3 regions of the Klebsiella sp. HN106 genome follow, and region 3 is predicted to be linked to each of the others. Evidence: predicted binding sites of a transcription regulator. Region 3 holds the regulator's gene; each other region holds the start of a gene.

Region 1 (4,301 bases), 120 kb from region 3:
CCTGAGAGAGCCCGGTGACAATCGCCCGCCCGAGCAAGGTCGGGTCGATATCGCCGCGCAGCTCAACATAGTGGGCCACGCTCCAGGCGCCGGGCAGCGTCGAGAGGCGCTCCGCCATCCAGATCCCCGGCTGAGCCGCAACCAGCGGTAAACGTGTGGTCATTGTGAGCTCCTCAGGATGCATAGTGCGCGGGGGTAAGCGTTGACCAGTTCTCCGCCAGCCAGGCGTTGCACGCCTCTAACGACTGCGGCGGGCACTCTACCGTCCAGCCTTCCGGCAGGGCGCAGTGGTGCGGCCACAGGCTGAACTGCTGCTGGTCATTGCGCAGAATGTAAAACTGCCCTTGCGGATTGTCGAAGGGGTTACTGAATTGCATATCAAATTCCTCGTAAATCGCGCTTTGCTACTCTTCACGGCCTAATGGCTGCCACAGCTGGATGAGCCCGGCCGTCAGCCCGCCGCGCCAGCAAAGCGCATCATGTCCGCCGTCAACCTGACGCCAGAAAATCGTCTGCTGTTCCAGATGCGTCAGCAGCGCCTGGTTCGCGCGAAAAATGATCGGCTCGCGAACGCCGGCCTCCAGCCAGATGCGTAGCCCTTGCGGCTGTATTTCGCCGCGGCTGAGCCGCTCAATCAGCAGGCCCGTCTGCGCGCCGCCGCGATGCGGCCACCAGTAGGAGCCAGACTGGCTGAGCACGCAGCCAAATCGCCGGGGCCAGTAGAGCGCGGCGAACATCGCGGCCAGGCCGCCAAAGCTCTGGCCTGCCACCACGGTTCGGTCGGCGCTATCGCTGAAAGGTGCTATCCGGTGAACCATCGGCAGCAGCTCTTCCTGAACCGCCAGCCAGAACGTTTCATTGCAGGGAAGCTCTTCGGCGCGATGCTGGTTATCGATAACGTCAATCAGCAGATAAACCGCCTGCGGTAACCGCTTCTCGCGGGTTAATCCTGCTAGCGGCGCCCATACCGGCATGCTTTCTGCCCAGAACTGACCATCAAGCAAAATCGCCAGCGGGCGCGCTTGCGGCTGCGCATCGCCGGTGGCGTAAATCCATATCCGCCGACGGTTGCCGAGTCGCTGGCTCTGCCATTCAATGCAGACCGGCGGCTGATAAGGTTCATCACGCAGCGCCCAGCCGGGCTGTTCGGGGGCGTCCGGCAGCTCCAGCGCAGAGACCGCGTGGCCGCGCCCGCCCTTCCAGCTTTGCGGATTAAGCGGGTCGGCAATCGCCCGCGGCAGCAGCTTGCGCCAGCCTTCGCGCAGCAACGCGCGGTCCGGGCTGTCGCCGTTAAAAAGCTGAGGGGAAAAGTCGTCGTCCCGCGCGGAAGGAATAAAGCAGTAGCTGCCGCGCCAGGCGGCAGAGAGAGTGGTTTGCCAGCACCAGGCATCGGTACCGGGAATGCGCTGCAGCGTTTGCGGTACGGCGTTTTTATGATGGTCAGTCACGCCGGTAATATAAATCCATACCCGCCGGGTTGGCGAAGAGGCTTCGTTGCCCGCCGGATCGCGCCACCAAAAGGTCACCCGATACGCGTCGTCCACGACCTCAATTTGCGGACCGGAGATATGGCGCCACCAGTCGTCGCATCCTGTCTTATGCATTCCTTTCAACCCTATGTTTATCGTGACATTTATCAACAAACGCATTAATAAACGCAATATTTATTGATAATATTATTGATAACTATTTTCATTTGCAATAGCGTATTAGCGCGCTGTGGGAAGCGCGTCTTTTAAAAAATAAACATGTCAGAGAGAGCTTATGCAGCGCCGGGACTTTCGGGGAAACAATTTAGCCCGAAAGCCGGGTTCTGGTCAGCGACGGAGTGCCTGTGCTCTCTACCGGCAACATTGATACCGCCTCCCCTCCCGACGGGAAGGGGCCTTTGGGGAAGGCGGCGACGAAAAGCAGGATTTACAATGAATAACAGGATCAAATCCCTGGCCTTGCTGGTCAATCTGGGAATCTACGGGGCTGCTTTTCCGCTAAGCGCGGCGGAAACGGTCTCCGATAGCAAAACCGCAACCGCTGATGAAACCATGGTTGTCACCGCCGCCGAGCAGAACCTTCAGGCGCCTGGCGTATCAACCATCACCGCAGATGAAATTCGTAAACGTCCGCCTGCGCGCGACGTATCTGAAATTATCCGTACCATGCCGGGCGTTAACCTGACCGGCAACTCCACCAGCGGCCAGCGCGGCAACAATCGCCAGATTGATATTCGCGGCATGGGCCCGGAAAACACCCTGATCCTGATTGACGGCAAGCCCGTGACCAGCCGCAACTCCGTACGTTTGGGCTGGCGCGGCGAGCGCGATACCCGCGGCGATACCTCATGGGTTCCGCCGGAGCTGATCGAACGTATTGAAGTCATTCGCGGCCCGGCGGCCGCGCGCTACGGCAACGGCGCGGCGGGCGGCGTGGTCAATATCATCACCAAGAAGAGCGACGGCGAATGGCACGGTTCATGGAATACCTACATGAACGCCCCGGAGCATAAAGACGAAGGTTCGACTAAACGCACCAACTTTAGCCTCAGCGGCCCGCTGGGGGGCGATTTCAGCTTCCGCCTGCTGGGCAACCTCGACAAAACCCAGGCCGATGCCTGGGATATCAACGACGGACATCAATCCGAGCGTACCGGCGCCTATGCCAATACCATGCCTGCCGGGCGTGAAGGGGTGAAAAATAAGAATATTAACGGCGTCGTGCGCTGGGATTTCGCGCCGATGCAGTCGCTGGAGTTTGAATCCGGCTACAGCCGTCAGGGCAACCTCTACGCGGGCGATACGCAGAACACCAATACTAACGATCTGGTGAAAGAGAACTACGGGAAAGAGACGAACCGCCTCTATCGCCAGACTTATTCCGTCACCTGGAACGGCGGCTGGGATAACGGCGTGACCACCAGCAACTGGGCCCAGTACGAACGTACCCGTAACTCGCGTAAAGGCGAAGGTCTGGCGGGCGGCACGGAAGGTATCTTCAACAGCAACCAGTTCAGCGATATCGACCTCGCCGACGTGATGCTGCACAGCGAAGTCAACATCCCTCTGGATCTGGTGTTTAACCAGAACCTGACGCTGGGCTCCGAGTGGAATCAGCAGCGGATGAAGGATTTGGCGTCAAATACCCAGACCTTTATGGGCGGCGATATCGACGGCTATGACAGCACCGGCCGTAGCCCATACTCGAAGGCCGAGATCTTCTCCCTGTTTGCCGAAGACAACGTGGAGCTGACCGACACCACCATGCTGACGCCGGCGCTGCGTTTCGATCATCACACGATCGTCGGCAACAACTGGAGCCCGTCGCTTAACTTGTCTCAGGGTCTGTGGGATGACTTCACGTTAAAAATGGGCATCGCCCGCGCCTATAAAGCGCCGAGCCTGTACCAAACCAACCCGAACTATATTCTCTATAGTAAAGGCCAGGGCTGCTATGCCAGCGGCAACGGTACCGGTTGCTACATGATGGGTAACGATGACCTGAAAGCCGAAACCAGCATCAACAAAGAGATTGGCCTTGAGTTTAAACGCGACGGCTGGCTGGCGGGTGTGACATGGTTCCGTAACGACTACCGCGATAAAATCGAAGCGGGCTACGCGCCGATTTCACAGACGACGAACGGTAAAGTGAAAACCGATATCTATCAGTGGGAAAACGTGCCTAAAGCGGTGGTTGAAGGTCTCGAAGGCACCCTGAACGTGCCGGTCAGCGAAACGGTGAACTGGACCAATAACATCACTTATATGCTGCAAAGTAAAAACAAGAAAACCGGCGATCGTCTGTCGATTATTCCGGAATATACCCTGAACTCCACTCTGAGCTGGCAGATTCAGGAGGATATTTCGGTGCAGTCGACCTTCACCTGGTACGGCAAGCAGCAGCCGAAGAAATATAACTACAAAGGTGAGCCGGCGGTGGGTTCTGAAACGGATGAAGTCAGCCCTTACAGCATCGTTGGCCTGAGCGCCACCTGGGATGTGACGAAAAATGTCAGCCTGACCGGCGGCGTGGATAACGTCTTCGACAAGCGCCACTGGCGCGCGGGTAATGCGCAAACCACCGGTAGCCTGACGGATGTTTCTTATATGGCTGGCGCTGGCGCCAATACCTATAACGAATCAGGCCGCACCTGGTATCTGGGCGTCAATACTCACTTCTGATTGTCCGGCCGTTCCCCCCGCCCTCTTCCCATAGAGGGCGGAGGGGAGAATCTGTTAACATCCCCCTATGCAAACCCAACGTTCTATCATTCAGCTTGCCGATCGCTCGCTGCAGCGTGTCGATTTCGA
Region 2 (4,301 bases), on a different contig from region 3:
CAATGTGCGCCTGTCGCGCATACTCTGCGGTAAGCTGGCGATGCGCAACGGGGTCGATCCACACCGCCGCCAGTTCCAGCGCGATATCGCCATCGCCGGCATATTCCCAGTCAATCAGCCGCAGTCCCGCCTCGCCGCGAACAATGTTGCCCGCATGGACATCCATATGTAAGGGCGCCAGACGTAACGGCTGCGGTTCGCCCCGGCGAAGCAGCCGCTTATGCCACCGTAGCCACAGCGGTGTACGGCGCGCAGGACTGCACTGCTGCCAGTAACGCTCAAGCAGCGGCCGCAGCGCGATACGCCAGCCAAAGCGTGGCTGCCGGTGCAGATGATACAGCAACCCTGCGAGCGCCGGACACTCCGGTAATGCGTTGACCACGTCGCCAGAGCAATATTCCACCACCATCCAGGCGGGAGAATAAAAAACCGGCGCAGGCGCTAAGGTATTGGGAAGGCGGGAAAGCACACGGTACTGGCGGCGGAAGTCGCAGGACGGCGCATGCGGGTCGTGCGGCTGGCGCAGCACCCGCTTTCGCCGGCCATCGCTGAGAATACAGCTGCCGCCGCTCAGCCCGGTTTCGGACAGCGCGGCGACAGGCGTATAGTGGGGGAAAAAGCGCGACAGCACTTCGTCGCGCGTGAGCTTATTGTTGCTGAACAGCACCTTTACCCGACCAGATAATTTCGCCGGTTTGTACCAGCATCAGCTGCATTTTCAGCTCAGGTGAATTGACGTTGCCGGTTGCGTTGGAATAGAGCACATACTGTGCGCCAACGGTGCGCGCAATGCCCATCGCTTTGCTGCGACTACCAAGGCTATCCTGTGGCGACAGGCCAAGCTGCTGTTTGGCCACGCCCAGCTGCTGCTGGGAAACCAGGGTGAATTTTCCGTTACCCTCAAGCGCATTACGCAGCGCCGTGGTGGCTTCACCCGCATTCAACGTGCCGTTAGTGCGGTTGTTGACGCTGTCGACCAGCAAAATGCTGCCCGCATTTACGCCGCTGGCCTGCAGCATCTGACCAATCATCGGCTGCACCGCGGAGTGCCAGTCAAAATGACGCACGCGCGGCGCCGGCTGCGCAGGCTGCTCGCCGTGTTCAATCGGACCCGGCTGGGTCGGTATCACGGGAATAGTCGGCACAGTCGGCTGCGGCTGAACAGGCTGCTGCGGCTTCGGCTGCGCTTCCTCAACGGGAGCGGGTTCCTGACGTTGACCCACGCATCCGGCAAGGAATATCGCCAGTGCGGTAACTAATGCATAGCGACATAGTTTAATCATTACGATTACCTCTTACAGATAAAGATAAAGTCGGGCCTTGTGCGCCCCCAGAATATTGGCGCTGCCATAAAGCGTAACGGAAGAGTGCGCAGGAACCGTTATGCTGCGTGCAGACTCCAGCGGATGCATTTCCAGTCCCCTGGCGTCATACCAGAAAAAGCGATAATGCACGGTCACCGGAACCTGGCGTTCATTGAACAATCTGGTGGTCGCCGTCGCCTGAATCTCGGATGCAGTTACCGTTGGTACTTCAGCGCTGATTCCTGCTGCCAGTACGTTTGATTCCATCACCAGACTTTGCTGATCGCTGACCGGTATTTCCGGATGCGAACTGCACCCGGCCAGTAATGTCACGGCCAGTAATGCGCCGATATGGGCTGCACGCATGGAGTTTAACCTTTATGAGCCAGCATCGGGCCTAACGGACGGCCGCCCAGCAGGTGCATATGGATATGATAGACCTCCTGGCCGCCGTGGCGATTGCAGTTAACGATCAGGCGATAGCCATCGTCGGCGAGCCCCTCGTCGCGGGCGATTTTCGCCGCTACGGTCATCATGCGCCCCAGAGCCAGCTCATGCTCTGCGGTCACATCATTGACGGTGGGAATCAGGATATTGGGAACGATCAGAATATGGGTCGGCGCCTGCGGAGAGATATCGCGAAAAGCGGTAACGAGCTCATCCTGATAAACCACATCCGACGGGATCTCCCGGCGAATGATTTTGCTGAAAATCGTTTCTTCTGCCATGACTGATTCCTTAATCATTTTTATACCGTGCACTGGCCTGCCCCTGCAGGTAAACGCGGACGCACGGAATTCCTCTAAGAGTATGAGCGAGTTACTCCCCCTCTTTCAACCTGAATGCGTTTTTTCTTACGCCACAAAGCGCCTGGCTGCCGACGGATTAATCGTTTATTACCTGGAAACGATGCAACGGCAGAAATAACGCCTTTATGACCTTCATGCTTACCCTTATTTACAGTTTAAATATTAATGCGTATATTTCTCATTTGTATTCAAAATGAATGCAGTGCGCTTACGATCGACCGCGGCCAGAGAGCCGTAGCGAATAACAATTATCTCATGATCAAGGGTTTATGATGTCTCTCTCCACTCATTCCCGGGATGGGCGTAACGCTCCATCCCTGCTTGCGATGGGCATAGCGCTGGCGCTCTCCCCAAACCTTAGCCAGGCTGCCGGTCACTCCGAAGACACTATTATTGTAGAAGGTTCCGCAGATAGCGCTTCGGATACGCAAGAACAGGATTACAGCGTCAAAACCACCTCCGCAGGGACAAAAATGGAGATGGCCCAACGCGATATCCCGCAATCGGTCAGTATCATCACCGAACAACGGATGCGCGATCAGCAGTTGCAAACGCTGGGTGATGTGATGGAGCACACCATGGGGATCAGCAGCAGCCAGGCAGATTCTGACCGCACCAGCTACTACTCTCGTGGTTTTGAGATCGATAACTATATGGTCGATGGCATTCCGACCTGGTTTGAATCCCGCTGGAATCTGGGCGACGCGCTTTCCGATATGGCCCTTTTCGAACGGGTGGAGGTCGTCCGCGGCGCGAATGGTCTGCTGACCGGCACCGGTAATCCCGCCGCGTCGATCAATATGATCCGTAAGCATGCGACCAGCCGCGAGTTCAAGGGAAATGTCTCTGCGGAGTACGGCAGCTGGAACAAGCAGCGCTACGTTGCCGATATGCAAAGCCCGCTAACCGAAGATGGCAACGTGCGGGCGCGCATTATCGCTGGTTATCAAAATAATGACTCATGGCTCGATCGTTACAACAGCGAAAAAACGTTCTTCTCGGGGATTGTGGATGCGGATCTCGCGACGTCGACCAGTTTATCCGCCGGCTACGAGTATCAGCGTATCAACGTCAATAGCCCGACATGGGGCGGTCTGCCGCGCTGGAATACCGATGGCAGCACAAACCGTTACGATCGCGCCCACAGCACCGCTCCAGACTGGGCCTATAACGACAAAGAGATCAATAAAGTCTTCGTTACGCTGAAACAACGCTTTGCCGATACCTGGCAGGCAACGCTGAACGCCACTCACTCCGAGGTCAAGTTCGACAGCAAAATGATGTACGTGGATGCTTACGTCAATAAAGCGACCGGGATGCTGGAGGGGCCTTATAGCAGCTACGGTCCGGGCTATGACTACGTAGGCGGTACCGGCTGGAATAGCGGAAAGCGTAAAGTCGACGCCGTGGATCTGTTCACCGACGGCGGCTATGACCTGTTCGGTCGCCAGCATAATCTGATGATAGGCGGCAGCTACAGCAAGCAAAATAACCGCTATTTCAGCTCGTGGGCAAACGTCTTCCCCAATGAGATTGGCAGCTTCTACAGCTTCAATAGCGCTGGGTTCCCGGAAACCAGCTGGGGCCCGCAGAGTCTGGCGCAGGACGATACCACGCGCATGAAATCGGTGTATGCCGCGACGCGTATTTCCCTGCTTGATCCGCTGCATCTGATCCTTGGCGTCCGCTATAACAACTGGAGCATTGAGACGCTGACCTACAACATGGAGAAAAATCATACCACCCCATACGCCGGGCTGGTTTACGACATAAACGACAATTGGTCGGCCTACACCAGCTATACCTCGGTCTTCCAGCCGCAGAACAAGCGCGATAGCTCGGGTAAGTATCTGACACCGATTACCGGGAATAACTATGAAGTGGGCCTGAAGTCGGACTGGATGGACAGCCGATTAACCACGACTCTCGCGATATTCCGCATCGAGCAGGATAATCTCGGCCAGGCGACCGGCGGGCAAATCCCCGGTAGCAACGGCGAAGCAGCCTATAAAACCGTCGATGGAACCGTGAGCAAAGGGGTGGAGTTCGAAATCAACGGTGCGATTACCGATAACTGGCAGATGACCTTTGGGGCGACGCGTTTTGTCGCTGAAGATAATGAAGGCAATGCGGTGAATCCCAACCTGCCGCGAACCAGCGTCAAACTGTTTACCAGCTACCGTCTGCC
Region 3 (4,301 bases):
TTTTAACGTACCGGTGCTGTGGGAGCAGTACGACAACATCGTCGGCTGGCAAACCGTCCCGGCATGGCCGCATCCGGCGCAGTTTATCCCCGGCGGCAACTCCCCTTACGTGACCGATGCCTGTCGTGACGCGCTGCTGGCGCAGTTTCCCGAAGCTCGGGCGCACGTTATCGCCGGCGCCGGACACTGGGTGCATGCTGAAAAACCGGAGGCTGTGATCCGCGCCATTCGCCGTTATTTGACCTCTATCGCCGCGTAACTGCCTAAAATATACTCGACCGCGCGGCTTAATGTCCGCGGCCGTTGGCGCAGCCCGCCGCCTGATGTATTATGGCGCGCTGTCTGCGTCGGCTATGCCCGATAGCTTGTTTCCCCCGAAGTCACTCTGAATCATGGCAAAAGAACAAACGGACCGTACGACATTAGATTTGTTCGCAACTGAGCGTCGGCCGGGAAGACCGAAAACGAATCCGCTTTCGCGCGATGAACAGCTGCGCATCAACAAACGCAATCAGCTTAAACGCGACAAGAGCCGCGGCCTGAAGCGCGTGGAGCTTAAGCTCAATGCCGATGCGGTCGATGCGCTCAATGAGCTGGCCGAAGCCCGTAACATGAACCGCAGCGATCTGATCGAAGAGATGCTGATGACCCAGCTGGCAGCCCTGCGCGGCCAGGATAAAGCCTAAAACCCTCAAAAAATAAGCTTTCATGTAGCAGAGTGTGCAGTTGGGCGTGATTGCTGTTTCCGCGCCCTTCTCAGTTCTGCTATCATTGCCCCTATCTGCGGGCATTACGCCACTACCACATCATTAAGTTTCAAGAGGTTATTTTACTCATGGCAATCATCGGCATCTTTTTTGGCAGCGACACCGGCAACACCGAAAATATTGCAAAAATGATTCAAAAGCAGCTTGGTAAAGATGTTGCTGATGTTCACGACATTGCCAAAAGCAGCAAAGAGGATCTGGAAGCTCACGATATCCTGCTGCTCGGCATCCCAACCTGGTACTACGGTGAAGCCCAGTGCGATTGGGACGATTTCTTCCCGACGCTGGAAGAGATCGATTTTAATGGCAAACTGGTAGCCCTCTTTGGCTGCGGCGACCAGGAAGACTATGCTGAATACTTCTGCGATGCGCTGGGCACCATTCGCGATATCATCGAACCGCGCGGCGCAACTATCGTTGGCCATTGGCCGACCGCTGGCTACCATTTTGAAGCCTCTAAAGGCCTGGCCGATGACGATCATTTTGTCGGTCTGGCTATCGACGAAGACCGTCAGCCTGAACTGACTAACGAACGCGTCGAAAAATGGGTAAAACAGATTTCCGAGGAGCTGCACCTCGAAGAAATCAAGAATGCCTGAGTCTAAACGGCGTAATCACCATATTTCGCCGAATTGATAGATAAAAGCAATCAAAGTTATAGCTACAAGTTTTTAACTTTTAATCACATATCTGTACAATGTCCTCTGATTTAACGGGGTCGCGTGAAGCACTTTGTAGCGAGTGCCTCGTTTTTGACAGCATACAAGGCCCGATGCTTGCAGTTTTCATTTCACCATGGCAGTTCTATAATGAGACGCATTACATCGGGTGATTCTCTGTATTACTTCCGCTGATGGAAGTAGATCGTTTAGCAACAGGACAGATTCCGCATGACTGACAACAATACCGCATTAAAGAAAGCTGGCCTGAAAGTGACGCTTCCGAGATTAAAAATCCTGGAAGTGCTGCAAGGACCGGATAACCATCATGTCAGTGCGGAAGACTTATACAAACGCCTGATTGATATGGGTGAAGAGATTGGCCTGGCCACCGTCTACCGCGTACTGAACCAGTTTGACGACGCCGGTATCGTCACCCGTCATAATTTCGAAGGCGGTAAATCCGTTTTTGAACTGACGCAGCAGCACCATCACGATCATCTGATTTGCCTGGACTGCGGCAAAGTGATCGAGTTTAGCGATGATTCCATCGAAGCGCGCCAGCGTGAGATTGCCGCCAGACACGGTATTCGCCTCACCAACCACAGTCTGTACCTGTACGGCCACTGTGCAGAAGGCGACTGCCGCGAAGATGAACATGCCCACGACGCGGTAGAGAAATAATCACCGCATCGTTTATCAGCCAAAGCCAGCCTGCGGGTTGGCTTTTTTTTGCCCGCCATCTGCCGCCTCTTCCTCTCGCGCCTGAATACGTTTACTGTCGGTGCATCCTGCTTTATACGGAGTGCTTATGGAGCTTCGCCAGCTACGCTATTTTGTGCGCATTATTGAAACCGGCAGTATGGGCCGCGCCGCGCTTGACCTGAATATCGGCGTCTCCGCGCTTAGCCAACAAATGGCGCGCCTGGAAAATGAACTCGCCATTCGCCTGCTACAACGGACGTCTCGCGGTGTAATGCCCACCAGCGCTGGCCTCGCCTTCTATTCACAGGCGCAGCTGGCGCTGCGTCACGCTGATGATGCGGTTCTTGCTGCGCGCGAGGCGCGGCTATCTGGCCACGTCAGCGTCGGCATGGCCCCCAGCACCGCCTCTGTGCTCGGCGTACCCTTTATCAACGCGATGCGCGAAAGCTATGCCGACGTCCGCCTGCATCTGGTAGAAAGTCTCTCCGGCAACCTTGAACGCATGATCAACACCCGTCAGCTCGATTTAGCGATCGTGTTCCAGAAGGAGAAGCTTGTGCGCTGGAGCGCCAGGCCGATTCTTGAAGAGCGTCTGTTTCTGATTGGCACCCATAAGGTACTGGCTCCCCTTCCCGACGATAGCATCTCGCCGGACCAGCTCTCCGCTGTCCCGCTGATTATGCCAAGCCTGGGGCATGGGCTGCGCGGCAGGCTGGAGGCGATGTGCCAGGAGCATGCGCTTAATGTCGATGTGGTCGCTGAAATCGACGGTCTGGCCCTGCTGATGCGCGCCGTGCGCGACGGCCTCGGCGCCACTTTGCAGCCGGGAGCAGCGATTTCTCATCTCGACGGCGAGCCCCTGAGAGTGATCGGCATCAACAATCCGATACTCAGTCGGCCTAATTTTCTCGTCAGTCTTTCCGATGATGAACTGACCCCATCGGGTCTCGCCGCGCGAGTCATACTGGCAAAAGTCATGCGTCAGCTGGTCGAATCTGGCCGCTGGCCTGGCGCCAGCCTTTACGCACACTAAACCCCTCTTTAGCAATACGCCATAGCGTCCTGCCGCCCTGAGCGCATACATTTCCATTACAAATTTAACAATAAAGCAAACCGTAATGGAGCCAAAAATGGTGGATGTACTGGTGATTGGCGGCGGCAACGCTGCGCTATGCGCCGCCTTGACCGCCCGGGAATCCGGCGCGTCCGTGCTGCTGCTGGAGGCCGCGCCGAAAGAATGGCGCGGCGGAAACTCTCAGCACACGCGGAACCTTCGCTGTATGCACGATGCTCCGCAGGATGTGCTGGTCGACAGCTATCCGGAAGAAGAGTACTGGCAGGATCTGCTGCGCGTCACCGAGGGTAATACCAACGAAGCGCTGGCGCGGCTGGTGATCCGTACCTCATCACAGTGCCGGGACTGGATGCGCCAGCACGGAGTTAACTTTCAGCCGCCGCTCTCCGGCGCACTGCACGTCGCCCGCACCAACGCCTTTTTCATGGGCGGCGGCAAGGCTCTTATAAATGCTTATTACCGCAGCGCGGAGCAGATGGGTGTACAGATCCGCTACAACACCCCGGTCCAGGCGCTCGAATTATATAACGGCGAATTCGTCGCCGCGCTGGCGGGTGAAGAAAGGATTGCCGCAAAAACCTGCGTCCTCGCCGCCGGCGGCTTTGAGTCTAACCGCGAGTGGCTGCGCGAAGCGTGGGGACAGAACGATCGCGGCGAATGGCCAGCCGATAACTTTCTCATCCGCGGAACCCGCTTTAACCAGGGCGTGCTGCTGAAATATATGATCGACGCCGGGGCTGACGTTATCGGCGATCCCTCGCAGTCACACTGCGTCGCCATAGACGCCCGGGCACCGCTCTATGATGGCGGGATCTGCACCCGCGTGGACTGCGTATCGCTGGGCGTGGTCGTAAACCGCGACGCCGAGCGCTTTTATGATGAAGGGGAAGATTTCTGGCCCAAACGTTATGCCATCTGGGGGCGGCTGGTCGCCCACCAGCCGGGACAAATCGGCTATTCAATTATCGACAGCAAAGCGATCGGTCACTTTATGCCGCCGGTTTTTCCCGGCGCCCAGGCCAATACTATCGAAGAACTGGCTCGCCAACTGGGGCTGGACGCGGCGCGTCTGGCGCAAACCATCGCGCACTATAA

Evidence for each region. Region 3 encodes Fur, which represses iron uptake genes when iron is present. Its sites were predicted from a motif close to ATAATAATGAGAACNACTATCAA; they were not measured.
Region 1: a site for Fur is predicted at 1,674-1,696, ahead of fes (enterochelin esterase). Genes of this name have one in related genera too.
Region 2: a site for Fur is predicted at 2,279-2,301, ahead of fhuE (ferric-rhodotorulic acid/ferric-coprogen receptor FhuE). Genes of this name have one in related genera too.

What each region holds. Positions count from the first base shown of each region.
Region 1 is NZ_JBLURD010000002.1:501,435-505,735, forward strand. Features, by position in the region: gene entF (enterobactin non-ribosomal peptide synthetase EntF) at 1-163, opposite strand, end outside; gene ACSIPU_RS09015 (MbtH family protein) at 174-377, opposite strand; gene fes (enterochelin esterase) at 405-1,604, opposite strand; gene ACSIPU_RS09025 (TonB-dependent siderophore receptor) at 1,923-4,172, shown strand; gene entD (enterobactin synthase subunit EntD) at 4,240-4,301, shown strand, end outside.
Region 2 is NZ_JBLURD010000009.1:26,258-30,558, forward strand. Features, by position in the region: gene thiK (thiamine kinase) at 1-667, opposite strand, end outside; gene lpoB (penicillin-binding protein activator LpoB) at 648-1,283, opposite strand; gene ACSIPU_RS19670 (YcfL family protein) at 1,296-1,670, opposite strand; gene hinT (purine nucleoside phosphoramidase) at 1,676-2,032, opposite strand; gene fhuE (ferric-rhodotorulic acid/ferric-coprogen receptor FhuE) at 2,386-4,301, shown strand, end outside.
Region 3 is NZ_JBLURD010000002.1:384,377-388,677, forward strand. Features, by position in the region: gene ybfF (esterase) at 1-259, shown strand, start outside; gene ybfE (LexA regulated protein) at 393-686, shown strand; gene fldA (flavodoxin FldA) at 836-1,366, shown strand; gene fur (ferric iron uptake transcriptional regulator) at 1,658-2,110, shown strand; gene tcuR (tricarballylate utilization LysR family transcriptional regulator TcuR) at 2,238-3,164, shown strand; gene tcuA (FAD-dependent tricarballylate dehydrogenase TcuA) at 3,262-4,301, shown strand, end outside.